One region of the Bradyrhizobium sp. LCT2 genome, then DNA from elsewhere that is predicted to be linked to it. Evidence: predicted binding sites of a transcription regulator. Region 1 holds the regulator's gene; each other region holds the start of a gene.
The links. The regulator HrcA, encoded in region 1, represses chaperone genes, less so after heat shock. The targets are predictions, from matches to a motif close to GTTAGCACTCNCNNNNNGNGAGTGCTAAC.
Positions count from the first base shown of each region.

Region 2: groES (co-chaperone GroES) is a predicted target of HrcA. The motif match lies at 4,867-4,895, and genes of this name have one in related genera.
Region 3: groES (co-chaperone GroES) is a predicted target of HrcA. The motif match lies at 4,458-4,486, and genes of this name have one in related genera.
Region 4: groES (co-chaperone GroES) is a predicted target of HrcA. The motif match lies at 3,020-3,048, and genes of this name have one in related genera.

Region 1 is NZ_CP034432.1:1,087,343-1,094,957, forward strand. Features, by position in the region: gene rdgB (RdgB/HAM1 family non-canonical purine NTP pyrophosphatase) at 1-100, opposite strand, end outside; gene rph (ribonuclease PH) at 112-825, opposite strand; gene hrcA (heat-inducible transcriptional repressor HrcA) at 1,000-2,088, shown strand; gene grpE (nucleotide exchange factor GrpE) at 2,186-2,803, shown strand; gene pncA (bifunctional nicotinamidase/pyrazinamidase) at 2,904-3,626, opposite strand; gene EI171_RS05895 (hypothetical protein) at 3,891-4,832, opposite strand; gene dnaK (molecular chaperone DnaK) at 5,229-7,130, shown strand; gene dnaJ (molecular chaperone DnaJ) at 7,376-7,615, shown strand, end outside.
Region 2 is NZ_CP034432.1:2,577,557-2,585,171, forward strand. Features, by position in the region: gene EI171_RS12705 (IS66 family transposase) at 1-1,351, shown strand, start outside; gene EI171_RS12710 (Imm1 family immunity protein) at 1,356-1,727, shown strand; gene EI171_RS12715 (hypothetical protein) at 1,894-2,199, opposite strand; gene groL (chaperonin GroEL) at 2,797-4,449, opposite strand; gene groES (co-chaperone GroES) at 4,521-4,835, opposite strand; one part of gene EI171_RS12730 (IS3 family transposase) at 5,321-5,612, shown strand; AL1L pseudoknot at 5,605-5,721, shown strand; one part of gene EI171_RS12730 (IS3 family transposase) at 5,612-6,552, shown strand; gene EI171_RS12735 (PLP-dependent aminotransferase family protein) at 6,712-7,615, opposite strand, start outside.
Region 3 is NZ_CP034432.1:9,096,111-9,103,725, forward strand. Features, by position in the region: gene EI171_RS42940 (ChbG/HpnK family deacetylase) at 1-612, shown strand, start outside; gene EI171_RS42945 (DUF2076 domain-containing protein) at 739-1,575, shown strand; gene EI171_RS42950 (L,D-transpeptidase) at 1,646-2,455, opposite strand; gene EI171_RS42955 (protein phosphatase CheZ) at 2,771-3,553, shown strand; gene EI171_RS42960 (hypothetical protein) at 3,741-4,262, opposite strand; gene groES (co-chaperone GroES) at 4,578-4,874, shown strand; gene groL (chaperonin GroEL) at 5,040-6,671, shown strand; gene EI171_RS42975 (hypothetical protein) at 6,914-7,615, shown strand, end outside.
Region 4 is NZ_CP034432.1:1,908,564-1,916,178, reverse strand. Features, by position in the region: gene EI171_RS09695 (Hsp20 family protein) at 1-97, opposite strand, end outside; gene EI171_RS09690 (Hsp20 family protein) at 579-1,031, shown strand; partial or broken gene EI171_RS09685 (Hsp20/alpha crystallin family protein) at 1,125-1,615, shown strand; gene EI171_RS09680 (ETC complex I subunit) at 1,669-2,187, shown strand; gene EI171_RS44630 (hypothetical protein) at 2,304-2,591, shown strand; gene EI171_RS09675 (hypothetical protein) at 2,695-2,898, opposite strand; gene groES (co-chaperone GroES) at 3,164-3,478, shown strand; gene groL (chaperonin GroEL) at 3,527-5,149, shown strand; gene EI171_RS09660 (hypothetical protein) at 5,352-5,699, shown strand; gene EI171_RS09655 (IS5 family transposase) at 6,296-7,387, shown strand; gene EI171_RS09650 (hypothetical protein) at 7,387-7,615, shown strand, end outside.

The sequences.
Region 1 (7,615 bases):
CCGCCTCGATGCCGTAAGGCGCCAAAAGCTCCTTCATCTCGGCGAGCTTGCCGGGATTGTGGGTGGCGATGACGAGCTTTCCGGTGATTCGGCGGTGCATGGGCCTATTGACTACGCGACGGCCAGTTTCTGCAAGTCCACGAGGCGCGCGATACCCTTCTGGGCCAGCGCCATCAGCGCCAGGAGCTCGTCTTGTGTGAACGGTTCGCGTTCCGCGGTGCCCTGCACCTCGATGATGCGGCCATCGCCGGTCATGACGAAATTGGCGTCGGTCTGGGCTTCCGAATCCTCGGCATAGTCGAGGTCGAGCACGGGCGTGCCGTTGTAGATGCCGCAGGAGATCGCGGCGACGTTGTCGCGCAGCACGTTGGCCTTGACCATGTTGCGCGCCTTCATCCAGTTGACGCAATCGGCGAGCGCGACCCAGGCGCCGGTGATCGAGGCCGTGCGCGTGCCGCCGTCGGCCTGGAGCACGTCGCAATCGACCGTGATCTGGCGCTCGCCGAGCGCTTCGAGATTGATGATGGTGCGAAGGGAGCGGCCGATCAGGCGCTGGATCTCGACGGTGCGGCCGCTCTGCTTGCCGGCGGAGGCCTCGCGGCGGGTGCGTTCCGAGGTCGCGCGCGGCAGCATGCCGTATTCGGCGGTGACCCAGCCGCGGCCCTGGCCCTTCAGCCACGGCGGCAGGCGGTCCTCCAGCGTGGCGGTGACCAGCACATGGGTGTCGCCGAATTTCACCAGGCAGGAGCCTTCCGCATATTTGACCACGCCGCGCTCCAGCGTCACGGGGCGCAATTCGTCGGGCGCACGGCGGCTTGGCCGCATGGGAAATCCTCCAAAACTCACGGGAATAGGCTGTTCGCGGTGCTTGTAGGTGGGGTGAGGGTGAGCGGCAAGGCCTTTTCGGTCCCCAAGCAACTGTCGAGCAAGTGCAAAACCACGCTTGTCAGGGGCCTCCCGGATGGCCAAATTATAAGCATCTGAGAGGAGTTGCTGTCTGTGGCCCATCACGATCCGATCCATCTGATCGCGCCGCGCGCAGGGCTCGCCCAGCTGAATGAGCGGTCCCGCGACATCTTTCGTCAAATTGTCGAAAGCTATCTCGCGACCGGCGAGCCGGTGGGCTCACGCAATATTTCCCGGCTGATCGCGATGCCGCTGTCGCCGGCCTCGGTTCGCAACGTCATGGCCGATCTGGAACAGCTCGGCCTGATCTATGCCCCGCATACGTCCGCCGGCCGGCTGCCGACGGAACTCGGCCTGCGCTTCTTCGTCGACGCCTTGATGCAGGTGGGTGACCTCAATGACGCCGAGCGGCAGTCGATCCAGAGCCAGCTCACCTCCGTCGGTCAGGCGCAGTCGGTCGAGGCGGCGCTGGACCAGGCGCTGACGCGGCTGTCGGGCCTGACCCGCGCCGCCGCGGTGGTGCTGACGCCGAAATCCAACGCGCGGCTGAAACACATCGAATTCGTCCGGCTGGAACCGGAAAAAGCGCTGGTGATCCTGGTCGGCGAGGACGGCCAGGTCGAAAACCGCGTGCTGACGCTGCCGCCCGGAGTTCCCTCCTCGGCGATCACCGAGGCCGGCAATTTCCTCAATTCGCGGATTCGCGGCCGCACCCTGGCCGAGGCGCGGCTCGAGCTCGAGACCGCGCTCGGGGAGGCCCGTGCCGAGCTCGATCAGCTGACGCAGAAGGTGATTTCGGCCGGGATCGCCAGCTGGTCCGGCGGCGAGAACGAGGACCGCCAGCTCATCGTCCGCGGCCACGCCAATCTGCTGGAAGATTTGCACGCGCTGGAGGATCTGGAGCGGGTCCGCCTCTTGTTCGACGACCTCGAGACCAAGCGCGGCGTCATCGACCTGCTCGGCCGGGCCGAGACCGCGGAAGGCGTGCGGATTTTCATCGGTTCGGAGAACAAGCTGTTCTCCTTGTCGGGCTCCTCGACCATCATCTCGCCCTATCGGGATGCCGCCGGCCACATCGTCGGCGTTTTGGGCGTTATCGGGCCGACACGGCTGAATTATGCCCGTGTGATCCCGACCGTGGACTACGCCGCCCGGATCGTCAGCCGCCTTCTGGGGGGCTGACCGGCGGCTGAGGCGATCACGGGCGCTTGATTTTCGGCGTCCGAAGCACGATATCCGGGCCAGAAAAATCCCTGAGACAAATTCGAAAAGAGAGCCGATGACCGATCGAGACCGGCAACCCGAAGACACGACCGCGCCGACCGGCGAGCCCGTGGTGTCGAAGCCCTACATCATGCCCGACGATCCCGAGCCGGGCTCGGTCGAGCTGTTGCAGAAGGAAGCCGCCGAGGCGCGCGACCGTATGCTGCGGACGCTGGCGGAGATGGAAAATCTGCGCAAGCGCACCACCAAGGAGGTCGCCGACGCCCGTCTCTACGGCATCACCGGCTTTGCCCGCGACGTGCTCGACATAGCCGACAACCTCCAGCGCGCGCTCGACGCGGTTCCCGCCGAGGCCCGCGCCGCGGCCGATCCCGGCCTGACCTCGCTGATCGAGGGCGTCGAGCTCACCGAGCGCTCGCTGCTCAACGCGCTGGAAAAGCACGGCGTGAAGAAGTTCGATCCGCAGGGTCAGAAGTTCGACCCGAACTTCCAGCAGGCGATGTTCGAAGTGCCTGATGCGTCGGTGCCCGCCGGTACGGTCGTGCAGGTCATGCAGGCCGGCTACACCATCGGCGAGCGCGTGCTGCGTCCGGCCCTCGTTGGGGTCGCCAAGGGCGGCGCGAAGGCTGCGTCCGCCGCCAACACCAACGAGCCGAACAGCGCGGCGAACTGAGTTCTGACGTCATTCCGGGGCGATGCGAAGCATCGAACCCGGAATCTCGAGATTCCGGGTTCGGCTCTTCGAGCCGCCCCGGAACGACTGATGGCTGGTCTTACGCGCTCGCCGCGATATCCGCAGACTGAATCCGCTTCACGCCGGCCTTGGCCATGTCGGCCCAGGCTTTTGCCAGCGAGCCCTGCGTGTCGATGCCGCGGCAGGCGTCTTCCACGACATAGACTTCGAAGCCCGCCTTGCGCGCGTCGAGCGCGGTCCAGGCGACGCAGAAATCTGTCGCGAGGCCAGCGACGAAGACGCGCTTGATCTTGCGGCCCTTCAAATAGCCGGCGAGGCCGGTCGAGGTCTTGCCGTCGGCTTCGAGGAAGGCCGAGTAGCTGTCGACGTCCTTGTGAAAACCCTTGCGGATGATGAGCTCGGCGTGCGGGATTGCGAGGTCCTTCGACAGCGAAGCGCCGTCAGTGCCCTGCACGCAATGGTCGGGCCACAGCACCTGCTTGCCGTAAGGCAGGTCGATGGTCTCGAACGGCTTCTTGCCGGAGTGTACCGACGCAAACGAAACGTGGCCGGGCGTGTGCCAGTCCTGCGTCATCACCACATTCGAAAACGCTTTCGAGATCTTGTTGATGACGGGCACCACCTGCTCGCCTTCCTTCACCGCGAGGCTGCCGCCCGGCAGGAAGCAGTTCTGCACGTCGATCACGAGCAGCGCGGACGCATCGTCCGGCTTGATCGATGCGGCCGCAAGAAGTGCGGTTGGCGCGAGGGCTACGAGGGCGCTCGTCCCAAGCGCCGCCAAGACTTGTCGCCGATCCAGCATCGTTCGCCTCCCTCCAGGATGAACCCGATTGGGCAGGAGCCTAGTTCCGCTTGCGTACGAACAGAAGCCCGAAAATGCAGCCGGTTTTGGTGAGAGGGTGGGCTCAGCCGCGTACTCGGTGCACCTCTCCCGCTTGCGGGAGAGGTCGGCGCGTAGCGCCGGGTGAGGGTTCTCTCCTCTGGGGGAGTCTTCGTTGTTGAGACACCCTCTCCCCAACCCTCCCCCGCACGCGGGGGAGGGAGCGCATCTCGCTTGCGGATGCAGCTACCCCTTCGGCTGGATGCCGTCGCGCACGGCGCGGAAGCGGGTGAAGGCGGCTTGCCACTGGTCGCGCGGGGCGCTGGCGATGATGCGCAGCGAGGCGCCGCCGCTCGAGAAGCGGATCCACTGCACCACGGTCACCGGGGTCTTGTCCTTGCCGCTGACGCCGTCGATCCGGGTCTCGAAGCCCTGCTGGCCGTTGATGCGGATCGGCTCGGACATGGTGACGCGCGATTCGCGCACGCCGGGGATCTGGAGCGCCGCCTCCTGGGCGAAGCGGGCGCGGTCGTCGGCGGCTTGCGGGGTGGCGCCGATCAGGCCGAGGATCATGAACGGCTTCGACTCGTAGCCCGTGCTCTCGTTGCCGTCGGCCAGGATGATGCTGGAGCCCGGCGCCAGCGTGCGGATGTCCTTGAAGTCGGCGAGATCGGTGATCTTGAACGGCATCAGCGCGATCTGCTCTTCGGCCGAGACCTGCTTGCGGGTCACAGTGCTCGCAAACATCTGCCGCACCGCCTCGTCGGTGTAGATCTTGGTCGCGTTCTCCGGGATCTGCACCGCGACATAGCCGGAGAAGCCGGCGCCCGGCACGATCATCGAATAGCGTTTCACCGCCGTCTCGCCGGCCTTGCCGCTCTCGGTGGTGAAATAGGCAAGGCCCGCGGGGGTCTCGATCTTGTCCTGCTTGACGCCGTTGACGCCGGCCGGATTGGAATTGAAGGCGCTCACGACCTCGCCATAGGCCGCCGGCGGCAGCTCGGTGATCAGCACCTTGACGGTGCCGTCCTCGCTCTCGAAGCCCGGAAAGGTCTTGGCCGTGCTGAGGCCGACCAGCGGCACCATGCCGAGGCGCAGTCCGGGCGGGAAAACGGCGTCGGCAGCAAAGGCCGGAAGCGCGGAGACGGCGAGGAGGGCGAGCGCGGCGAGGGGACGGATCAGCTTCATGGGCACTCTGATTGGTTCACATTGAGGCCGTTCGATGGTCGGCCACCGGGCCGCTTTGTCGCGCGAAGCAGCCTGGGTGCGGCGCTCCGGCCGGTCCGCCTTTTAGCCGGTTTGGCCCTGCCGCAACAGGGCAGGCCGGATCGCGGTAACGGGGGCTTGCCGAAGCCCGGACCTGTTAATAATTCCTCACCCGCAAGGGCGGCTGGGCCCGGATATGATCTTCCAAAACCCAATGTTTTCACGGCCGAAACTTGCGTTCGGTCCTTGCGGGCCCCTCCCCCCCTCCTATATGAGCCTCAACCATCGCAATATCGCGAATGTTTGATCTTAGGGGGTTTCGGTTCGGGTGCCTTCTGGGCCCAACCAACCTGCCGCAAAAAGAAGGATATCAGGACCATGGGAAAGGTCATTGGGATCGACCTCGGCACCACGAACTCGTGCGTCGCCGTGATGGATGGCAAGAACGCCAAAGTCATCGAGAATTCCGAGGGCATGCGCACGACGCCTTCGATCGTCGCCGTCACCGACGACGGTGAGCGCCTCGTCGGCCAGCCGGCCAAGCGCCAGGCCGTCACCAATCCCGAGCGCACCTTCTTCGCAGTGAAGCGCCTCATCGGCCGCCGCTACGACGACCCGATGGTCGAGAAGGACAAGAAGCTCGTTCCGTACAAGATCGTGAAGGCTTCCAACGGCGACGCCTGGGTCGAGGCCGACGGCCAGACCTACTCGCCCTCGCAGGTCTCGGCGTTCATCCTGCAGAAGATGAAGGAGACCGCGGAGGCCCATCTCGGCCAGAAGGTCGACCAGGCCGTCATCACCGTTCCCGCCTACTTCAACGACGCCCAGCGCCAGGCGACCAAGGACGCCGGCAAGATCGCGGGCCTTGAAGTGCTGCGCATCATCAACGAGCCGACCGCGGCCGCGCTCGCCTATGGTCTGGACAAGACCAAGACCGGCACGATCGCCGTGTACGATCTCGGCGGCGGCACGTTCGATATCTCCATTCTCGAAATCGGCGACGGCGTGTTCGAGGTGAAGTCGACCAACGGCGACACCTTCCTCGGCGGCGAAGACTTCGACATGCGCCTGGTCGGCTATCTCGCCGACGAGTTCCAGAAGGAGCAGGGCATCAACCTGCGCAACGACAAGCTCGCGTTGCAGCGCCTGAAGGAAGCCGCTGAAAAGGCCAAGATCGAACTGTCGTCGACGACGCAGACCGAGATCAACCTGCCCTTCATCACCGCGGACCAGACCGGTCCGAAGCATCTGACGATGAAGCTCACCCGCGCCAAGTTCGAGGCGCTGGTCGACGACCTCATCCAGAAGACCGTCGAGCCCTGCCGCAAGGCGCTGAAGGACGCCGGCGTCACCGCCGGTGAGATCGGCGAAGTGGTTCTGGTCGGCGGCATGTCGCGCATGCCGAAGGTTCAGGAAGTCGTGAAGCAGCTGTTCGGCAAGGAGCCGCACAAGGGCGTCAACCCGGACGAAGTCGTGGCGATCGGCGCCGCGATCCAGGCCGGCGTGCTCCAGGGCGACGTCAAGGACGTGCTGCTGCTCGACGTGACCCCGCTGTCGCTGGGCATCGAGACGCTGGGCGGCGTGTTCACCCGCATCATCGACCGCAACACCACGATCCCGACCAAGAAGAGCCAGGTGTTCTCGACCGCCGAGGACAACCAGAACGCGGTCACCATCCGCGTCTTCCAGGGCGAGCGTGAAATGGCGGCCGACAACAAGATGCTCGGCCAGTTCGACCTGATGGGCATTCCGCCGGCCCCGCGCGGCATGCCGCAGATCGAGGTGACCTTCGACATCGACGCCAACGGCATCGTCAACGTCTCGGCGAAGGACAAGGCCACCGGCAAGGAGCAGCAGATCCGCATCCAGGCCTCCGGCGGTCTGTCGGAAGCCGACATCGAGAAGATGGTCAAGGACGCCGAGGCCAATGCCGAAGCGGACAAGAAGCGCCGCGAGGCGGTGACCGCCAAGAACGAGGCGGACGGTCTGGTGCATTCGACCGAGAAGGCGCTCGCCGAGCACGGTTCGAAGGTCGCCGAGACCGAGCGCCGCGCCATCGAGGATGCCGTCAGCGACCTCAAGGAAGCGCTGAAGGGCGACGATGCCGAGGCGATCAAGGCCAAGACCCAGACGCTGGCCCAGGCTTCGATGAAGCTCGGCGAGGCCATGTACAAGCAGCAGGCCGAGGCCGACGCCAAGAAGGACGCGGCCAAGGACGACGTCGTCGACGCGGAGTTCACCGAAGTCGACGACGACAAGAACAACAAGAAGTCCGCCTGAACCCCAAGAGGGTGATGATGCGGACGGCTTGGACCCCACACACTCCTTCGGCCTCCCCCTTCGCGGGGGAGGCTCCCGTGTCGAGGTCGGCGGGCTACGCTCCCGTTACGATCGATCAATTTCCAGCCGTTATTCTCAACGCTGCCATGCTGCCCTCTGCCGCGAGGCGGAGGGACGCCTATATCGTCGCGTGGCAGCATTGTTTTGCCCCGACTTGAATCGCGATTGGATAGACCGAGTTCAACATGTCCACGTCCACCAAGCGCTGCTACTACGAGACCCTCGAAGTCGAACGTGACGCCGACGAATCCAAGTTGAAGTCGTCGTTCCGCAAGCTGGCGATGAAGTTCCATCCCGACCGCAATCCGGGGGACGACACCAGCGAGGTCAAGTTCAAGGAAATCAACGAGGCCTACGAGGTCCTGAAGGACAAGGACAAGCGCGCGGCCTATGACCGTTTCGGCCATGCGGCCTTCGAGCAGGGC
Region 2 (7,615 bases), 1.5 Mb from region 1:
GGCCGAAGCCGATGCGCAGCTGGCAGCCGAACGGGCCAAGGCCGCGAAGATAGACGTGCAGCCATTCGAGCGGCGGCGTCCGGCGCGGCGGCCGCTGCCCGAGGACCTGCCGCGGGAGCGCGTCGTTCATCCCGCGCCGGCCCATTGCCCGTGTTGCGGCGGCGACAGGTTGCGCAAGATCGGCGAGGACGTGACCGAGACGCTGGAGCTCGTGCCGCGGCAGTGGAAGGTGATCCAGCACGTCCGTGAGAAGTTCTCCTGCCGCGCCTGCGAGGCGATCAGCCAGCCGCCGGCGCCGTTCCATCCGATCTCGCGCGGGCGCGCTGGACCGCGTCTGCTCGCGCACATCCTATTCGCCAAATACGGATTGCACCTGCCCCTCAACCGGCAGAGCACGACGTATGCGCATGAAGGTGTGATCCTGGACGTCTCCACGCTGGCCGACTGGGTCGGCGCGGCGGCGGCGACATTGATGCCGCTGGTCGATGCGATCAAGGCGCATGTCCTCGCTGCCGAGCGCATCCATGCCGACGACACCACGGTGCCGGTTCTGGCCAAGGGCAAGACGCGCACGGGGCGCGTCTGGACCTATGTGCGCGACGATCGGCCCTTCGCCGGGCACGCGCCGCCGGCCGCCGTGTTCTTCTACTCGCCCGACCGCTCCGGCACCCATCCAGAGGCGCATCTTGCGACCTATGCCGGACCGATGCAGGCGGACGCCTATGCCGGCTTCAACAGGCTCTACGATCCATCGCGGAAGCCGGGCCCGATCATCGAGGTCGGCTGCTGGGCGCATGCACGGCGCAAGTTCTTCGAGATCGCACGGCTGAAGAAGGCGCCGATCGCGATCGAAGCGATCGCGAAGATCGACGCCCTGTTTGCGATCGAGCGCGACATCAACGGTCTGCCGGCCCACGAGCGCAAAGCCGCGCGCCATGCGCGCAGCCGCCCGCTGGTCGATGAGCTTCATACCTTCCTGCACGAGCGCCGCGCCAAGCTCTCCGGCAAGAGCGAGACCGCCAAGGCGATCGACTACAGCCTCAAGCGCTGGGAGGTGTTCACGCGCTTCATCGACGATGGCCGGCTGTGCATGACCAACAACGCGGCCGAACGCGAGCTACGCGCCGTGGCCGTCGGCCGCAAGAACTGGACCTTCGCCGGCTCCGACGATGGCGGCCGCCGTGCCGCCGCCATCTACACCCTGATCCAGACCGCCAAGCTCAACGATCTCGATCCGCCGGCCTGGTTGACGGACGTGCTGCTGCGGATCAATGATCATCCGGCGTCGAGGCTCGACGAGCTGCTGCCGTGGAATTGGTCAAAACCCAGAACCCTTGTCGCCGCTGCCTGATCAGATGAAGATCACGTTTAACGGAACTGACTTGTCGATTGCCACTGTCGAGCATCTGAGCCTTGCTCTGGATCGCATCGACAAGCAACCGCAGTTCGAACTCTGGATATCGGTACCGAACGGTCAGTCCTTAGCCATGCTGCGCAATGGTAGCCACGCTTGGCTTATGTATCTGCGGTTCAATGGTGATAGCGGCGTCGTGACAAAGGGTAACCCAGACCATCAGGGAACCTGCGCTTACACACTCTCCAACGGGCAGGTCGACGAGCATCCCCTATCCTGGTGCATAGATCTAGAAGAATGCTACAAAGCGATTGCGTACTTCTTCGTCAATGACGGAGCACGATACGATCACGTCGCGTGGCAAATCGCGTAACAGATCTGCCGCGGTCTTGGCCGGATGGATACTCTGTACCTGGTCTGCTTCTAGGGGCTAAGCAGACTGATCATCTCGGATGCGGCCGAACGCGGCTGCCGTCGTCGTGAACGGTGTAGTCGTTCGGAGCGATAAGGCGCAGGGTCAGCAAGTGGTCGACGAAGGCTCAGTGCTGTGTTTGATCGAGCGCTTTGAGCAACGCGTGCAGAAATGCGCTGGCATGGTCGTAGCTCGAACTGCCGTCAGCCACCGCGTGAGCGCGCAGGCAGAGTTGTTCGCCTATAGTTTCAGGACCAGTTGCCTCGGCGCACTCTGACCATAGATCGAGAAGGTCATCAGGAATATATCGGCTGGACATGAACAGGTGGAGCAGCCGAGACGCACCGTGGTGGTTTTCGTTGTGTTGCGCCGCGAATGCAAAGAGCGCGAACAAGCCTTTAAAATCATCACGGGATACTGCTCGCCTAGCCATGGAAATACTCCGACTGGAAACGGCATTCAGCAAATCAATTGAAGAATACTAGCTGGCTTTGTGTGTCCCAACAACGCAAGGAATCCTGTCGCATCGGACCGGGAAAATATCGCAACCTAAATGCGAAAATACCCCGTGGCCTTCAACCCTAAAGGGCTGCCGGGGCGCGCCGCTTGGCAATCGCCAGATATGAAACATCGTTAGTTTGAGACGGACCCGTTGAGGCAGTCTGTCCAAGAGCGAACTTACGGCGACGTGGTTGGGAAAAGATAGCGGATCGGGGCCGGTCGCACCGGTTCACAGAGCTGAGAAGCTGCCCGTGCACGATCGCCGCGATTGGACTCTTCGCGAGGCGCATCGTCCTGGTATGATTGGCAATCTCTTTATTTTGGGCGGCGAGCGTCGGTCGCTGTTTTCGGGAATGGAGGCTCCTCAGGATGATTCCGGGCGGTTTCCCCCTCGAACTCGTCGGCGGCGCAGGCTTCGACGCGCTCGCGCAATACGGTGCGCAAGTGTTGGACCGCGGCTGACCGCTAGGAAATCAGCAAAGGCTCGGCGTCGCTGCCGAGCCTTATTGTTGAGCTCTGAATGTCGGATTTAGAAGTCCATACCCCCCATGCCACCCATGCCGCCGCCGCCCGGAGGCATGCCGCCCGCACCGGTGTTCTTCTTCGGCACTTCCGCCACCATAGCTTCGGTGGTGATCAGGAGCGCTGCGACGGACGCCGCGTTCTGGATCGCCACTCGAACCACCTTAGTCGGATCGATGATACCCTTGGAGACCAGGTTGCCGTATTCGCCGGTCTGCGAGTCGTAGCCGTACGAGTACTGATCCTTTTCGAGGATCTTGCCGACGATGACCGAGCCGTCCTCGCCCGCGTTGATTGCGATCTGGCGGGCCGGGTAGGACAACGCCTTGCGCACGATCTCGATCCCGGTCTTCTGGTCGTCATTTTTGGTGCGAATGCCCTTGAGGTGCTCGGAGGCACGCAGTAGCGCAACGCCGCCGCCTGGCAGGATGCCTTCTTCAACCGCCGCGCGGGTCGCATGCATCGCATCGTCCACGCGATCCTTGCGCTCCTTCACCTCGACCTCAGTCGCGCCGCCGACGCGGATCACCGCGACGCCGCCCGCGAGCTTGGCAAGACGCTCCTGCAGCTTCTCACGGTCGTAGTCCGAGGTGGTCTCCTCGATCTGCGCCTTGATTTGCGCCACGCGCGCTTCGATGTCGGCCTTCTTGCCGGCGCCGCTGACGATCGTGGTGTTCTCCTTGTCGATCATCACCTTCTTGGCGCGACCGAGCATATTGAGCGTGACGTTCTCGAGCTTGATGCCGAGGTCTTCCGAGATCGCCTGGCCGCCGGTTAGGATCGCGATGTCCTGGAGCATGGCCTTGCGGCGATCGCCGAAGCCCGGAGCCTTGACGGCCGCGACCTTCAGGCCGCCGCGGAGACGGTTGACGACGAGGGTGGCGAGCGCTTCGCCTTCGACGTCTTCGGCGATAATCACAAGCGGCTTGCCGCTCTGCACCACGGCTTCCAACAAGGGAAGTAGTTCATTCAACTGAGATAGCTTTTTCTCATTAATCAGGACGTAGGCATCATCCATTTCAACGCGCATCTTATCGGCGTTGGTGACGAAGTAGGGCGAGATATAGCCGCGGTCGAACTGCATGCCCTCGACAACTTCGAGTTCGGTCTCGAGCGACTTGGCTTCCTCAACGGTGATGACACCCTCGTTGCCGACCTTTTTCATGGCGTCGGAGATGAACTTGCCGATCTCCGCATCGCCATTGGCTGAAATCGTGCCGACCTGGGCGATTTCCTCGTTCGAGGTGACCTTCTTGGAGTTTTTGACGAGGTCGGCGACCACGGCTTCCACAGCCATGTCGATACCGCGCTTCAGATCCATCGGGTTCATGCCGGCGGCAACCGACTTGGCGCCTTCACGGACGATCGCAGCGGCGAGCACGGTCGCGGTGGTGGTGCCGTCGCCAGCCGCGTCTGCGGACTTGGAGGCGACTTCGCGCACCATCTGGGCGCCCATGTTCTCGAACTTGTCCTCGAGCTCGATCTCCTTGGCGACGGTGACGCCATCCTTGGTAATACGGGGAGCGCCGAACGACTTGTCGAGGACGACGTTGCGGCCCTTCGGTCCGAGCGTCACTTTTACCGCATTGTGGAGGATGTCGACACCGCGCAGCATGCGGTCGCGGGCATCGACTCCGAATTTGACTTCTTTTGCTGACATAGTGGGTTTCCCTGAGTTTTTGACTTGGTTTCACCCTTGATGAGGCGCTCGACAGGCGCTTGAGCGGTGGACTAGGCGGCCTTCTTCTTGGAAGACACGTCGGTGAGAACGCCCATGATGTCGCTCTCCTTCATGATCAACAGCTCCTGGGTGTCGATCTTGACTTCGGTGCCGGACCACTTGCCGAACAATACGCGGTCACCGACCCGGACGTCGATCGGGATCAGCTTGCCGCTTTCGTCACGACCGCCGGGGCCAACGGCGATGACTTCACCTTGGGAGGGTTTCTCCTTGACCGTGTCGGGAATGATGATGCCGCCAGCGGTCTTCTCTTCCGCGTCGATGCGCTTGACCACGACCCGGTCGTGAAGCGGACGGAATTTCATGCTCTCCTCCTATCTTCTAGTCGCTTTTTGAAATAGCAGTCGAAGCTAGCGAGTGCTGACCGCTCCGAAAATAAGCCGGCTTGGTCGGCAAACAAGACAAAGCCGCGAAGGATTTCGAAAATCCGTCGTCCTCACCGGTCCGCGGAGGGCCCATTCAGAGCCACCTAAAGGAGCCCCTGGAATCAAGTCTGGGCTGGTCGGAGGAAGCCGCTGAGGAAACTTTAGGCGGGCTTGTACCGTCTGCCCAGGTTGTTGTTTGGCTTTGCCATCCAAATGGCTAGCCGGGTAGGGTTGCGCGCGTCTGGATTAGCCTGTTCGGGTACAATGATGCCGCGTCCAACGGCAGTCTAGACCCGCGGCGGTACGCGGAGAGGCCGGCAAATCTTGTCCCTCTCGCCTACCCAGAGCACCTGGGATGCAGCGGAAGAGGAACTTTGAACCGCCCCGGGTTTGCCGGAGGCTCCAACTCCTGAGAGGATGGAGCCATGACGAGCAAGACGACGAACAAGTTTTCACCCGAGGTCCGGACCCGAGCGGTTCGGATGGTTCTGGATCACGCCGGCGAGCACCCGTCGCGCTGGGCGGCAGTTACGTCAATCGCGGCCAAGATCGGCTGCACGCCGCAGACGCTGCATGACTGGGTCAAGAAGGCCGAGGTCGGTAGCGGGCAGCGGGCCGGCGTTCCGACCGACACGGCCGAGAAGCTGAAGGCGCTCGAACGGGAGAACCGCGAGCTTCGGCAGGCCAACGAGATCCTGCGCAAGGCAAGCGCCTATTTTGCGATGGCGGAGCTCGACCGCCGGTTCAAGCCATGATCGCCTTCATCGACGATCATCGTGGGGCGCATGGGGTCGAGCCGATCTGCAAGGTCTTGCCGATCGCCCCCTCGACCTACCACGCCCATGTGACCAAGCGGCGCGATCCCGCCAAGCTGTCGGTGCGCGCCAGGCAGGACGCCGCGCTGAAGATCGAGGTGCGGCGCGTCTTCGATCAAAACTTCTCCGTCTACGGCGTGCGCAAGGTCTGGCGCCAGCTCAAGCGCGAAGGCTTCGATGTTGCCCGTTGCACGGTGTCGCGACTGATGCGTGACATGGGTTTGCAAGGGGTCATCCGCGGCAAATCCGTCAAGACTACGATCAGCGACAAGGCCGCGCCATGCCCGCTGGATCACGTCAACCGCCAGTTCAAGGCGCCAAGGCCGAACGTTCTCTGGCTCTCCGACTTCACCTATGTCGCGACCTGGACCGGCTTTGTCTACGTCGCCTTTGTGATCGACGCCTATGCCCGCAGGATCGTGGGCTGGCGAGCCTCGCGCACGGCGCATGCAGGCTTCGTGCTCGATGCGCTGGAGCAGGCACTGCATGATCGACGGCCGGTCCATCGTGGCGGGCTCGTGCACCACAGCGACAGGGGCAGCCAATATGTATCCATTAAGTACACCGAGCGCCTGGCTGAAGCTGGTGTCGAGCCTTCTGTCGGCAGCGTCGGAGATTCCTATGACAACGCTCTCGCCGAAACCATCAACGGTCTCTACAAGGCTGAGGTGATCCATCGGCGCGGGCCATGGCGCAGCTTCGAGGCCGTCGAGTTCGCGACCCTAGAATGGGTGGATTGGTTCAACAACCGACGGCTCCTGGAGCCCATCTGCAACATCCCGCCGGCCGAAGCCGAACAACGCTACTACGCCATGCTGGAACAACCCGCCATGGTGGCATAACTTAAACCAAATGGCCTCCGGCAAACCCGGGGCGGTTCACTTTCTTTCTAGATTCTCTCCCTTCGCCAGTCCTGCAGCCAAACCCTGCTTGACTCTTCCAGCAAGGCCACGACGTACCTTATGAGCGTTGTCCTCGCGAGCGCCCTGCCTCTGCGTTCGTCACATAAGACGATCGATGATCCCAAGGAGGCGGTCGCAAGACGCCGCGAGACGCTTGTTAGGAGCTGCCGCGATGCCTAGCAGCAAACCGGATCGTGCGGAAGCTGCCTCTGCATACCAGGGCGATAGCGGAGCAGGCGCCAATCCGAACGACAGCATTTCCCTGGCGATGGAGAGGTCTGGTGTCCCGTCCGGCAATTGCATTAGCACCGCCAATCCAGCGATCGTTATGTCCTTGGCGCGTGGGCGAAGGGTCTTTAGCAACGCGTCGCCTCGCGCTGCATAGACACGCTTCGTACGTCGAAGATGCCGCATATAGTGGCCGTCACGCATGAATTTCGCAGTCGCGAGTTGCACAGACGGCCCAGGCGCCGGCGCGAGACACGCCGCGACCTCGGCGAACTGAGACGTCAGCGACGGAGGAGCTACCAGAAAGCCCAGCCGCAGGGTGGGGGTCAGAGTCTTGCTGAAAGATCCGATGTGAATGACGCGCCCGGCGCGATCGAGCGAGGCAAGTGCCGGTGTGGCCCGACCCTTCAGTTGAAGCTCGCTCAGATAGTCATCCTCGATCACCCACGCCCCTTTCTGAGCGGCCCAGTCGAGAAGGCGCAAGCGCCTCTCCAGCGACAACGTGCACCCGAGCGGCGCCTGCTGCCCTGGAGTTACAACAACCAGCGCCGCATCGGGCTCATGGTTCAGGCCAGAACTGACATCAATGCCGTCCGCATCAACCGGGATTGGGGCGAGCGACAATCCTGCGAGCTCCAGGCCATGCCGGGTGATTGGGAAGCCTGGATCCTCCATCCAGACTCTTCTCCGTTCGAGGCCGAGCACACGGAGCGCCAGTCCCAAGCCGCTGCAGTAGCCGCCGGTGATGATGATCTGGGAAGCTGTACACTCGATA
Region 3 (7,615 bases), 1.4 Mb from region 1:
CGGCCGCTCACCATGCATTTCCGCCCGCTCGACGGCGACATGTTCATGCCGTTTCCGAAGCTCTTGCGCGCGGGTGTCTTGCGGCGGCTCGACCGCGAATTCTTTCGCAATGAGGTGAAGGCGCAGCTCGTGGCCTTCGCAGAGGCTTTCGGCCGCGCGCCAGACTTCGTCGACGGCCATCAGCATGTGCAGCTCTATCCGCAGGTGCGCGACGGCTTTATCGACGCGGTCAGCGAAACCGCGCCGAACGCCTGGGTGCGCCAGGGCGGCCGCGACCTGCCGCTGAAGCAGCGGCTCGCCTCGCCGAAAGCCATGGTGCTCGACATCCTCAGCGCGCAATTCCGCCGCCGCGCCGGCCGCGCCGGCCTCGGTTTCAATCCCGGCTTTGCCGGCGCCTATGATTTCACGCGCGCGGCCGATTTCGGCGCGCTGATGCGGCAATTCCTGGAAGGCCTCCCCGATGGCGGCCTCGTGATGTGCCATCCCGGCTTCGTCGACGACGTCCTTGCCGCGCTTGATCCGATGACCGACGTGCGCGAACGCGAGCATGCCTATCTTGGGGGCGATGAATTCGTACGGCTGCTGGAGCAGACCAACGCGACATTGGGGTGAATGGCGGCGAAAGCCGGCCGACGAGGCAGCTTGTCGCATACCGAAATTTAATATGGCCGGCACTGTTGGGGCCACAATGGAACCCTACATCTCCTGCGCGCTTGGTTTGCGCGAGGGAGATTGATCATGACGCCGCAGGAACGCCAGCTCGTCGACGAGCTTTTCGACCGGCTTTCGAAACTGGAAAATGCACCGCGCGATCCCGACGCGATCGCTGCGATCTCCGACGGCCTGCGCAAGGCGCCCGGCGCCGTCTACGCGCTGGTGCAGACCACCCTGTTGCAGGACGAAGCGCTCAAGCGCGCCCATAACCGCATCCAGGAACTGGAAGCGGCGCAGGCGCCCGAGCCGGCCCAGTCCGGCGGCTTCCTGGATACCATGCGCGACACGCTGTTCGGTGGCGGCCCCTCGCGCGGCTCGGTTCCGAACGTGCCGCCGCGTGACGCACGGCCGGTGTGGAACAGCGGCCAGGCGATGCAACAGGCGCAACCGGGTTACGGCCAGCCGCCTTACGGCCAAGGCCCAGGTCAAGGCCCAGGTCAAGGCCCCGGTCAGGGCTATGGCGCCCCGCCGGTCGGCGGTGGCGGCGGCTCGTTCCTCGGTACGGCCGCGGCGGCCGCGGCCGGCGTCGTCGGCGGCTCGCTGCTGCTCTCCAGCATCCGCGGCATGATGGGCGGATCGCACCAGCAGGCCTTCGGCGACACCAACGCCCTGGGCGACCGCAGCGCTGGTGGAAGTCCCTGGGGCGGCAGCGATCAGTCCGGCGGCTCGCTCGCGCGCGATGCCGGCCTCGACGACATCGGATCGAACCGCGACCGTGGCGGCGATTCCCGCCAAGGCTTTGTCGACCAGGCTTCGAACGACGACCAGAATTACAACGACCAGAACGACAATGACGACAACGTAGACCTGGCCGACGACAGCGATTTCGGCGGCGACGATGGCGGCAGCGATTATGCGTAAGGCCGCTCGATAGCGCGCAAACAAAAACGGCCGCCGATGGGGCGGCCGTTTTCATTTCGGGGCTCGGACCTCACATCACCACGACCCTGGTGCCGACATTGACGCGGCCGTAGAGGTCGATGACATCCTCGTTGCGCATGCGGATGCAGCCGGACGAGACGTTGGTGCCGATGGTCCAGGGCTCGTTAGAGCCATGGATGCGGTAGAGCGTGGAGCCGAGATACATCGCGCGCGCGCCGAGCGGGTTTTCCGGACCGCCTTCCATGTGCCTGGGCAGGTCGGGGCGGCGCGCGATCATCTCCGCCGGCGGGGTCCAGTCCGGCCATTCGCGCTTGGCCGTGATCGCCTTGACGCCGGACCAGGTGAAGCCGGGACGGCCGACGCCGATGCCGTAGCGCATCGCCCGGCCGTTGCCCTCGACGAGATAGAGGAACTTGTTCGGCGTATCGACCACGATCGTGCCGGCACTTTCCTTGCCGCTATAGTCAACGAGTTGTTTCTCGAACTTCGGATCGAATTGACGCTGGCGCGGATCGACCGCCTCCTGCTGGAGACCTGCGCCTTGCTGATATCCGCCCTGCATCTGCGGCTCGCCCATCGGCGGCAGGCGGCGCGGATCGTTGTAGCCCGGCTGCTGCTGATACACCGGCGGCGCGTAGGCCGGACCGCGGCCGGGCCCATCGCCGAACAGGAACTCGATGAAGCCGCCGCCCATGTTCGCATTGGAGGCGACGCGCACCGGCGCCGGCGGCACTTGCGGCTGATAAAGCACCGCGGGCGGATCGTTCGGAACGGTATTGTCGAAGGCGCTGGCGCTGGTTGCGCCGGCAACGAGGGTGCAAGCGCTGCCGAGCAGCGCGACAGACATTTTCTTGAACATCGACGTACTCTGTACTGTTTCGTCTAGATCACATGCGTCGTGCAGAGCTGATGGCTGATCGGCGTCCGCGACGTGGTCAATAAAGAGCAAAAGGCGTTTTGTTTGGTAAACGGAAACGCCGTTTTGATTCACCACGTCGCGAGCGAGAGCCCAATTTGGCGATCAGCGTTTATTTTCGATGAACGCCTCATGCTCATGGTTAATCGCTTCTTCTCGCGTCGTCGCGCGCGGCCGCGCAACAGTTCCGGTCGTGAACCTCGTGTTAAATTGCTTCTGCCTACAAAGACGCGTGAGTGAGGTGGGGGGGAGTTTCTGATGGCTATTCACCGCAAACGTTTTCGTGTCGAAGAGGCTATTGTCGGCGAGATGCCCAGCCCCGAAATGATTGAGGAGGCTGCGCCGATGCATAGCGAGATCATGGCGGAGCTGCGCGCGATCCGCGCACAGATGGCGAAGGGCACCGCTGCCCCGCTGTCCGCCAGCGCGGCGATGGCGGCGATCGACGCTTCCACGGCCCATGAGCTTGCCGAGACGCGCACCATGCTCGACACCTACCGGGCGCAGATCGAGCAGTGCGAGAAGCTGAAGGTCGAGCTCGACCTCATCCACGACGCCATCGACCGCACCAAGCGCGAAATCGCGACGCTGCACGGCAAGAGCTTCGACGGCGGCGAGATGGCCAAGGTCAATGGCGAACTCGGCGCGGTCGTCGGCGGCACCGAACAGGCGACCCAGCAGATCCTGGAAGCCGCCGAGTCGATCGACCAGGCGGCCAGCGCGATGTCCAAGGTGCAATCGGCCGACCAGCAGAAGCGGCTCGCCGACGACATCCAGGAACGCGTCATCTCGATCTTCGAGGCCTGCAACTTCCAGGACCTGACCGGCCAGCGCATCAGCAAGGTCATGACCACGATGAAGTTCATCGAGCAGCACATCAACGCGATGATGGAGATCTGGGGCGGCGTCGACGCGATCAAGGCCCATGTGCCGGCGCCGGCCGACACCCGCAGCGAGGACGAAAAACTCCTCAACGGTCCGAAGCTCGCCGGCGACGTCGGCCACGCCTCGCAGGACGACATCGACGCGCTGTTCGACTGAACGGACGCGGCATAGAGAAGAAGCAAAACGCCGGCGCGAGCCGGCGTTTTTGTTTTTGGGGATTTATCTCACGCTGTCATGCCGGGGCGGTCCGCAGGACCGAACCCGGAATCTCGAGATTCTCAGGTGCGCAATTGCGCACCATAGTTCGATGCTTTCGCATCGCCCCGGAATGACGGGAAGAACATCACGCCCTCGGGGCGCAGCGGACGTAGACCATGTTGCCGTAGCGGGTGGCGGCGTCCTTGTCGATGAAGCGGGTAATCAGGACGCGGCCGTCGAAGGACACGATCTCGCGGTCCTGCTCGCCGGGGGTCGGACCGGCCGGCCCGATATAGTTCTTGCCGCTGGGCGAGCCCTTCAGCCGCAATTCCTGCGGTGTCGCCTGGTCGGCCAGATGCATGACCACGCCGCCGGAGGTGCCGGCGCCGATCACGTAAGGATTCTTGCACTGGGACCGCGCGGCGGCCTCGGTGCGGGCGCGGTCGGCCGGGTTCTGGAACGAGGCGAGACCCCAGCGGCCGACGATCTCGTCGGCGCGGATGCTCGCCGGCATTTCCGGGCCGGTACCGGGCTCTGCCTCGGGCGGCGGGGACGAAGACGAGAAGGACGGCAGGCTCATGCCGCCGCCGCAGGCGCCAAGCAGCAACGCCAGGCCAGATGCGGCTGCCAGATTGGCAACCTTGCGCGCGCGAGCTGAACTGATCATGGCATTCCCCCGAACAAGACCATGGCCGCACCCCTCCTGCAGCCAAGCGCAAAACCGCCACCGGAGCAATGACGTCGTTTGATACGCCGGCGCCCCGAACACGTTTCCAATGCCACCATCCTATATCCGCCTCACCAATCGCTTAACCACCTTTGCTTGACAGGATCGCGGCCAAGCCATATTTCCGGGCGCACTATTAGCACTCGGAAAGCCCGATTGCTAAGCGCGCCGTTCGATCCTCGGGACGAGGGTGGACGGAAGCGCCGCCCCACCCACTTCCACTACTTCCGAAGCGAGCCTCCAAAGGGAAACGTCATGGCTAAATCCAAATTTCGTCCGCTGCATGACCGTGTCGTGGTCAAACGTATCGACGCCGAGGAAAAGACCAAGGGCGGCATCATCATTCCGGACACCGCCAAGGAAAAGCCCTCCCAGGGCGAGGTCGTCGCCGTCGGCCCCGGCGGCCGTGACGAGACCGGCAAGCTGATCCCGATCGACCTCAAGGTCGGCGACCGCGTGCTGTTCGGCAAGTGGTCGGGCACCGAGGTCAAGATCGACAACGAAGAGCTCCTGATCATGAAGGAGTCGGACATCATGGGCGTGATGGCCTAAGGCCGTCAGCCTGAACGGCCGCTGAATGTCGTGCCCGGATCGCGTGATCCGGGCATCCATCCTTCCGCCGGGTTCGACCTGCGGATCCCGGAATCGATGCGGCCGGCAAAGCGGCAAGACGCAGCACGAAACAAGACACAGCACGAAACACGAGGGATTGCAGAAATGGCTGCCAAAGACGTCAAGTTTTCCGGAGACGCGCGCGAACGCATGCTGCGCGGCGTCGACATTCTCGCCAACGCCGTCAAAGTGACGCTCGGCCCGAAGGGCCGCAACGTCGTCATCGAGAAGAGCTTCGGCGCGCCCCGCATCACCAAGGACGGCGTCACCGTCGCCAAGGAGATCGAGCTCGAGGACAAATTCGAGAACATGGGCGCCCAGATGGTGCGTGAGGTCGCTTCCAAGACCAACGACCTCGCCGGCGACGGCACCACCACCGCGACCGTGCTGGCCCAGGCCATCGTGCGCGAAGGCGCCAAGGCGGTTGCCGCCGGCATGAACCCGATGGACCTCAAGCGCGGCATCGACATCGCGGTTGCGGCCGTCATCAAGGACATCGAGAAGCGCGCCAAGCCGGTCGCCTCCTCCTCCGAGGTCGCCCAGGTCGGCACCATCTCGGCCAACGGCGATGCCGCCATCGGCAAGATGATCGCGCAGGCGATGCAGAAGGTCGGCAACGAGGGCGTCATCACCGTCGAAGAGAACAAGTCGCTCGACACCGAAGTCGACATCGTCGAGGGCATGAAGTTCGACCGCGGCTATCTCAGCCCCTACTTCGTCACCAACGCCGAGAAGATGACCGCCGAGCTCGAGGACGCCTACATCCTCCTGCACGAGAAGAAGCTCTCGGGCCTCCAGGCCATGCTGCCGGTGCTCGAAGCCGTGGTGCAGTCGGGCAAGCCGCTCGTGATCATCGCCGAGGACGTCGAGGGCGAGGCGCTGGCCACCCTGGTCGTCAACCGCCTGCGCGGCGGCCTCAAGGTCGCCGCCGTCAAGGCGCCGGGCTTCGGTGACCGCCGCAAGGCTATGCTCGAGGATCTCGCGATCCTCACCGGCGGCCAGCTCATCTCCGAAGAGCTCGGCATCAAGCTCGAGAACGTCACGGTGAAGATGCTCGGCCGCGCCAAGAAGGTGGTGATCGACAAGGAGAACACCACGATCGTCAACGGTGCCGGCAAGAAGCCCGACATCGAGGCCCGCGTCGGCCAGATCAAGGCGCAGATCGAGGAGACCACCTCGGACTACGACCGCGAGAAGCTCCAGGAGCGCCTCGCCAAGCTCGCCGGCGGCGTCGCGGTGATCCGCGTCGGCGGCGCGACCGAGATCGAGGTCAAGGAGAAGAAGGACCGCGTCGAGGACGCCCTCAACGCCACCCGTGCCGCGGTGCAGGAAGGCATCGTCCCCGGCGGCGGCGTCGCGCTGCTCCGCGCCAAGAAGGCGGTGGGCCGTCTCACCAACGCCAATGACGACGTCCAGGCCGGCATCAACATCGTGCTGAAGGCGCTGGAAGCCCCGATCCGCCAGATCTCCGAGAACGCGGGCGTGGAAGGCTCGATCGTCGTCGGCAAGATCCTGGAGAACAAGTCCGAGACCTTCGGCTTCGACGCCCAGAACGAGGACTATGTCGATATGGTCGAGAAGGGCATCATCGACCCCGCCAAGGTGGTGCGCACCGCGCTCCAGGACGCCTCCTCCGTGGCCGGCCTGCTGGTGACCACTGAAGCCATGGTCGCCGAGGCGCCGAAGAAGGACGCTCCGCCCGCGATGCCAGCCGGCGGCGGCATGGGCGGCTTCTGAGCCCACCGTTCCCTGACAATGTTGCGAAGGCCGCCTCCGGGCGGCCTTCTTTTTTGCCGACCATGGCTCACGCTTTCCGATTCAACCGACGGCCAAAACCCATTACGGTGGCGCCGATTCTAAAGCGCGATGAGGTCGGAACGAGTCGTCATCGCGCTTTAGGTTGTTGTTTGAGCATGATCTTTTCGGAAAACCGCATCACACTTTTCCGGATCATGCTCCCTTGCTCGAGGATTTTATCGATGCGCGCGCTTCTGGTTTGCTCCACGGCCCTTGTGGCGGCTCTGCTTGCTGTTTCGCCGGAGGTCGCATCCGCCCAGATGAAGCTGTCGCCAAAGGCGACGGTGCCGGGCGGCCCCGAGACGCGCTATTTCACCTCGATCGACGGGCTGATGGACGGCAATGCCGACGTGATCCTGAAGGAGACGCGCCAGGGCAAGACGGTCACGGCCGCCGTGCTCGACGTCTGTTATCCGGTCGCGAAAAATTCCGACCGCAAGGATCGCTTCGTCGTCAATCTCCAGGTCGCCGGCCAGACGCTGACCGGCACGACGCAGAGCCTCGGCGCGAAGGCGCCCGTCACCGTCAAGCTGCTGCGCAAGCCGACCGGAGACACTTTCGAATTCCGCGGCCAGATTGGAATCGGCCAGGCCGTAACCGAGGTCACCTCGCCCGACAATTCCGATCTCAGCGAGAAGGAGTTTCTGGACAACCAGACCTCCGACGACGGTATCACGCCGCAGCCGAAGGACTTCACCGACGTCTCGCCGGAGGCGATCGCGGTCAAGGTCAAGCTGGATGCGGCGACCGAGTTCCTGAAGAGCCTGAAGGGCCAGGAGGTCGAGGTGACGCTGGCGAGCCTCACCGTCGGCTGCGACGCGTTGCGCGCCGGCGAGCAGACCATCAACATGTCGGTCGACCCGGAGCGCGCCGGCGCGCTGCTG
Region 4 (7,615 bases), 820 kb from region 1:
TGTCCTCGGTCGCGCGCTGGGCGGATTCAGCGAGGTCGAAAAGGCGGTCGAAACCGATGGTCGAACGCCAGAGCGGTGAGAAGTCGTAACTGCGCATAGCCAGATCCTCCACGGAGCAAAATGGTTACGAGCGGCACCGGACACGACCGGTGCCCGTCTCTGGATTCGCCGAGCCCGTCAGGCGCCCGGAGAGCCGCCCTGCGGCGGCGACTCGAAAATTAGAGAAACCGAGTTTGGTTTCAAGGGAGGGCCGGAAAATTTTCAGCCATCCGGGGCCGTCTAGATAACGGGCTTCCGCAGTGCCACCAGGGCGGGGCTACATGAGGCCCGCTCCGAGTCTTTGCCCGTCGTCGGCCGACGCGGCGATGTTCGACTTTCCAGGAGCCTTCGTGTGGCATGACCGGTCCGTCGGCCGGTCGCTTCTCTGTCCTACACTCCTCTTGAAACAAAATCGCCCCATCCTAGTTTTTGTGCAGCCACGCGGGAGCGTGGCGCCGGATGCCTCTCGGGTCCGGCAGACGCCATCGGGCAGAATCCGATGTTGCTCCTATCCATATTGCTCAGAGGAGGATGTGGTTATGAGAACCTACGATCTATCACCCTTCTGGCGTTCGACCATCGGGTTCGACCGCCTCTTAAATCTGGTGAACGATACGGTAGACAACGGCGACACTTACCCGCCGTATGATATCGAGCGCACCAGCGAGGACCAGTACCGGATTTCGCTGGCGCTGGTCGGCTTCACCCCGGACGACGTGGCGATCACCGCAGAGCGCTCGACGCTCACGGTCGAAGGCCGCAAGACCGACGAGGATGAACGCGACTACCTGTATCGTGGAATCTCCGTCCGGCCCTTCCGGCGCGTATTCAACCTGGCCGACTACGTCGAGGTCAAGGACGCGACGTTCGAAGACGGCCTGCTCAGGATTGCCCTGACTCGGGAAATGCCGGAGGCGCTGAAGCCGCGTCAAATCGCGATCGACGTTACCGGCAACGACCACCAGAGGAGCGATCGGACGCAGGCGGCCTGACACTGGCTGCTGCCCATCGAACCGCTGCGCGGCTAGGTCCGCGCTGCGGACTGCTGGCCCATTGACGACCAAATCCAAGAAAGGAGGACCACAATGGCACTACGCGAACTCATTCCGTGGAACAACGGCTCCCGCAATCTGCCTGCGCGACGCACCGAGGTAGACAACCCGTTTCTCTCGCTGCATCGCGAGATGAATCGGCTGTTCGACGACGTGTTTCGCGGCGTCGATATCGGCCAGTTCGCCCCGCCGGCGACAATGGGGTGGCCGAGCGTCGAGTTCAACGAGACCGACAAGGAAGTGAAAGTTATCGCCGAGCTTCCCGGCATCGAACAGAAAGACGTCGAGGTCGAACTTGCCGACGGCGTGCTGACGATCAGCGGCGAGAAGAAGAGCGAAACGAAAGACAAGGAGCGTCGCTTCAGCGAGCGCTACTACGGACGTTTCGAGCGGCGCATTCCCGTCGACGACGTCGACCAGGATAAAGTCGCCGCGTCCTTCAAGGACGGGATCCTCACCGTCACGCTGCCGAAGTCGCCACGGAACAGCGGAAGGTGAAAAGGATCGCAATCAACGGAAAGTAAGACGAAGCGGACGGGAGCCCAGCTCCCGCCCGCCCGGCTCGAAGGAGGCGTTCATGAACGTCACGCCTTTATCGGCACATTCGGACTTTACGGCGCGCCGGCCCGTCCCGGAGCCGGTGGTGACGAAGTCGGTATTTCCGGCGGATGCGCAGGCCGTGATCTACAAGGCTGCCCCCTCGCCGATGACTTCGGGACGGGCTCGCGCACAGCGCTGGACGCTGCGTTTCGAGCGCCGCTCGGCCCCGTACATCGAACCGCTGATGGGTTGGACCGGCGACGACGATCCCCTCTCGCAGGTCAAACTTTCGTTCCCGTCCGTCGCAGCCGCCATCGCATATGCGCGCCGCCAAGGTCTGCAATACTCAGTGCAGGGCTTGCCGGCGCAGGGGGCGAAGCCGCGCCTGGTTTCGGACAATCCCGAGGTTGAGGGCCTAGCCGCCAGCCAGCAGCGGCGCCGACGGCTGGAATGGATTGAGCGGACCCTTGGGCCGGAGGTGATCCGCCACGGGTCCGGGCCTGGGGCTGGCGCGAAAGCGCGACATCCTGCGGCGCTGGGCTCTTCATGCCTCTAAGATTGAGACGGAGCACTCGAAAGGTAACTTGCTGGCGACGCCTTCCCATCTCCAGGAAGTGATCGACGCGCTACTCGATCTCGAGGAGCCGCAGATTACGGCAGCATCCTTCGAGCATGTCGACAGAAAGGCAAGCTGACTTCGCGCAGGTTGTCGGCCCGCTCACGGCGAGGCGCCTCGCCTATCTTTCCGAAACAGAGGTAGCGCGATCATGGATGTTGAAGAATAAGTCAGAGGTTGATGCCATGGCAAAGGCAACCAAATTCTTGCGCAAGCAGGCCGACAAAGCCGAGCGAAAGGCGAGAGTGACCGCTGATGCAAACCTTTTGAACTTGGCAAAGGCCTATCGCACTCAAGCGGACGTGTTGAAGGCCAAGCGAAAGCAGGTAAAGAAGCGACGATGACCCAGGCATCTGAAATTGGCCTTTGATCTTCAAGCCGCAGGATCGGCAACAATGGCGCGCTTTCATCTCGCCGGGGCTTCGGGCACCGCGCCTCAGTTTGCCTTCATCTGAAATTGGCGATCGAATGGTGCTTCGCCGGCGCCATCTCCAAAGGACTCGATGCAGCGACCTGCGGGCTTGGCGGCTCGATCTCCGCCGGTTTTGACCCGTCGGACGAACCCAGAATGAACAGGAGGCCGGCGACCAACATGAGACCCGCACACAGCACGGCCAGACCAGCAATCACCAGGTCGCGATAGTCGTCCATGGTCGTCGTTCTTGGCGGAGTCCAACATTGCGCAGACGACCTCAATCCGCGGTCAGCTACGGAGGGAGGGCGGTGAATGGAAGATCAACTGGTCGCGCCAAATTCGCCGTTCAAGACCGCGGTTGGCAGTCGGACGGCCGGAGTGACAAAAATTTTTCAAAGACCTCTTGAACGGCCGTTTTTCGGATCCTAGGTCGTTTTCGCCCGGGGGCCGGTTGCCCGGACCCGGTTTTTGGACATCGCTGAACTGACATGGAGGATGTGCATGCATTTCCGCCCACTGCACGACCGCGTGCTTGTGCGCCGCATTGATGCCGAGGAAAAGACCGCCGGCGGCATCATCATTCCCGACACCGCAAAGGAGAAGCCGCAGGAAGGCGAGATCATCGCCGCGGGCTCCGGTGGCAGAAACGAGCAAGGCCAGTTGATCCCGATCGATGTCAAGCCGGGAGACCGCGTTTTGTTCGGCAAATGGTCGGGTACCGAAGTGAAGATCGACGGCCAGGACTACTTGATCATGAAGGAGAGCGATCTTCTGGGCGTGGTCGACAAGACCGGCTCGGTCAAGAAGGCCGCCTGAGCACAACTTGCGAAGCCGACAGTCATTGAGGAGAGAGGAGCAACGAACATGGCTGCCAAGGAGGTGAAATTCTCCACAGACGCCCGTGACCGGGTGCTGCGGGGAGTGGATACGCTGGCGAATGCGGTCAAGGTCACGCTCGGCCCCAAGGGGCGGAATGTCGTGATCGAGAAATCCTTCGGTGCGCCGCGCATCACCAAGGATGGCGTGACCGTCGCCAAGGAGATCGAATTGGAGGACAAGTTCGAGAACATGGGCGCGCAGATGGTGCGGGAGGTCGCCTCCAAGACGAGTGACCTCGCGGGCGACGGGACCACCACCGCGACCGTGCTGGCCCAGGCCATCGTCAAGGAAGGCGCGAAGTCCGTCGCCGCCGGCATGAACCCGATGGACCTCAAGCGCGGCATCGATCTGGCCGTCGAAGCCATCGTCAATGATTTGAAGGCGCACGCCAAGAAAGTCACCACCAACGAGGAGATCGCCCAGATCGCGACCATCTCGGCCAATGGCGATATCGAGATCGGTCGCTTTCTTGCCGACGCCATGCAGAAGGTCGGTAACGACGGGGTCATCACCGTAGAGGAAGCCAAGAGCCTCGATACCGAGCTCGAGGTGGTCGAAGGCATGCAGTTCGATCGCGGCTATGTGTCACCCTACTTCGTCACCAATGCCGAGAAGATGCGGGTCGAGTTCGAAGACCCCTACATCCTGATCCATGAGAAGAAGCTGTCGACCCTGCAGTCCATGCTGCCGCTGCTCGAAGCCGTCGTGCAGTCCGGCAAGCCGCTGCTCGTCGTTGCCGAGGATGTCGAAGGTGAAGCGCTCGCGACCCTCGTCGTCAACCGGCTGCGCGGCGGGTTGAAGGTCGCGGCCGTGAAGGCGCCCGGCTTCGGCGATCGTCGCAAGGCCATGCTGGAGGACATCGCGATCCTGACGGGTGGCCAGGCGATCTCGGAGGATCTCGGCATCAAGCTCGAGAACGTCACGCTCAAGATGCTCGGCCGCGCCAAGAAGGTCGTCATCGACAAGGAGAACACGACCATCGTCAACGGTGCGGGGTCCAAGAAGGACATCGAGGCCCGCGTCACCCAGATCAAGATGCAGATCGAGGAGACTACCTCCGACTACGATCGCGAGAAGTTGCAGGAGCGGCTTGCGAAGCTCGCCGGCGGCGTCGCGGTGATCCGCGTTGGTGGCGCGACCGAAGTCGAGGTCAAGGAACGCAAGGATCGCGTCGATGACGCGATGCACGCGACCAGGGCGGCAGTCGAGGAAGGCATCCTGCCCGGCGGCGGCGTCGCGCTGCTGCGCGGCCTGAAGGCGCTCGATGCCATCAAGACCGTGAATGCCGACCAGAAGGCCGGCGTCGACATCGTGCGCCGCGCGATCCAGGTGCCGGCGCGGCAGATTGTGCAGAACGCCGGCGAAGACGGCTCGCTGGTGGTCGGTAAGCTGCTGGAGAACTCCAGCTACAATTGGGGCTTCAATGCCGCCAGCGGCGAATACCAGGACCTGGCGAAGGCAGGCGTGATCGATCCCGCCAAGGTCGTTCGCACCGCGTTGCAGGATGCGGCTTCCGTCGCCGCGCTGCTGATCACGACGGAAGCGCTGATCGCCGAGAAGCCGAAGAAGTCCGAGCCGGCGCCCGCAGCGCCGCCGATGGACTTCTAGCCAAGATCGAGCCCGGCCGCCACCGGCCGGGCTCAACCACTAACCAAAAGAGAAAGGAACGCAAAGCACAAGGAGACCCAGATGAGCACACGCATGCAATCTCGATCGCGCAAGAGCGGGGCGACTGTAATGCATTGGCTCATGTTCGCCCTCAGCCTTCTCACGATCGCCTGGATCAGTTTTCGACCGATTGGAGGATGAGATGATCAGAGATCAAACCATTGTCTCCGCTCATGCGGAGAACCGCAAACAAGCCTTCGGACAGCGCGTGGTCCGCGGGATTCTCACGGCCTCGATGACAGCGGTCCTGGTCCTGCCGTCGCTGGCGGCTTGGGGGGTGGATGGCCCGCGCAGCAAGCCGGAGTCGGGGCAGGTTTTCGGGACGATCGCGCTGCCGCCGATCCCGTATCTGGATTCGATGCCCTGGTTGACGTGGGGCGCCGGCGTGAACACGTTGAAGGTCGACATGCTCCTTTCACCGATCCTGGACCCATCGGGAATCAAGCTTATGCCGGAAGACCGCAATAGGGAGAGACCAGCGATCGGCTAGTTTCATTCACTCACCGGGATGCGATCTCGACCGATTGCGCTGATCGCATCCCCCGGCCGGCTCCCCCCTCGCTATTCGATCATGTCGGACGTACTGACCAGCGTCCGGTTTCCGCCTGAGACGCTCGTATTTGAGCGGGCCGCCAGGGTCCGATCCTTCGTGGTTGAAAGCCAACGCAGAGCAATCGAGCATTGCGGCGACTTCTCAAAGCACAGGATCTCGCTGCAGAACATCGCCAAAGGCTCACCCGGTTGGTCGAACTGGCCGAAGCGGAATTGCAGCGTTTACACGCCTGACGATCGAACTCAGTACGATATTGCCGCATCGCTTACCGACGCAGGGGCGTCTGGTAAGGCCCCTGAAGACCCCTCGATGGCTTTGCCTAATTTTGAAGACGTGCTCCGTGGCTCGGTAACATTGGGTTAGTTTTCGGATAAAAATTCTCCGCTCTCTACTTGAAACCAAAAGGCGATTTGCTAGTTTTCTGCTCGCCGCGACAAGCGGTCCGGGCGCCCTAGCAGGCTGTTGAAAAAGGATGCTCGCCGCCGGCCGGCGACCGTGATTCACTAGCTCCGAGGGGATTCGGGAGATGGTGCGTGCGCGGCGGCGACAATCGAACGGGCGAGCTGTTCAGCTACGTTGACCTGGAGGCTCGCGTGCGGCGGGATCATCCGCTGCGAGCGATCCGGACGATCGTAAACGAGGCGCTGGCGGCGCTGGAGCGCGAGTTTGCCGCGCTCTATTCGCCGATTGGGCGGCCGTCGATCCCGCCGGAGAAGCTGCTGCGGGCGATGCTGTTGCAGGCGTTTTATTCGATCCGCTCGGAGCGGCTTCTGATGGAGCGGCTGGAATACGATCTGCTGTTCCGGTGGTTCGTCGGAATCGGCGTCGACGACGCAGCCTGGGACCATTCGGTGTTCTCGAAGAACCGCGACCGGCTGCTGCAGGGCGATATCGCGGCCAAGTTCCTCGCGGCGGTGCTGGAGCGGCCCAAGGTGAAGAGGCTTCTGTCGAGCGATCACTTCTCGGTCGATGGGACGCTGATCGATGCCTGGGCCTCAATGAAGAGCGTCAAACCCAAGGACGGCACGGGCGAGCCGCCGGCGCAAGGCGGCGGGCGCAATGCTGACGCGCACTTCCACGGCCAGAAACGCTCGAACGACACCCATGCTTCGACGACTGATCCCGATGCCAGGCTCTACCGCAAAGGTAAAGGCAAGGAGACGAAGCTGTGCTTCATCGGGCATGGGCTGATGGAGAACCGCCACGGCCTGCTGGTCGACGCCTGCCTGACGCGGGCCGACGGGCATGCCGAGCGAGTGGCCGCGCTGCACATGATTGAGCCTCGTGCCGACCGGCCGACAGCAATCACGCTTGGCGCCGACAAAGCCTACGACGCAGAGGACTTCGTCAACGAGCTGCGCTCGATGCACGTAACGCCGCATGTTGCGCAGAACACCAGCGGCCGCAGCTCTTCGATCGACGGGAGAACGACCCGGCACAGCGGCTATGCCGTCAGCCAGCGCATCCGCAAGCGCATCGAGGAGGCGTTCGGCTGGATCAAGACGGTCGCCGGTCAAGAGAAGACCAGCTTCCGTGGCCGTGATCGCGTCGCATGGGCCTTCACCTTCGCTGCCAGCGCCTACAATCTGGTGCGGCTGCCCAAGTTGATCGCGGAGACCGGCTGATGGGCAAGGTGCCCGGCTTCGCCAAGGCCTTTGTCGGACGTTGGCGCATCGTCGAGATGGACGTCTGGGACAGCGACTTCCTCGATCTTGTCGAAGAGGCGCATCTCACCTTCCAGGGCAAGTCCGATGGCGAAATCGCCTTTGGGGCTCTTAAGGGCTTCTTGGACGTGCGCTACGGCACCCGCGACGGTTCGCCCTGCGCGGAGTTCTCATGGGAAGGGCACGATG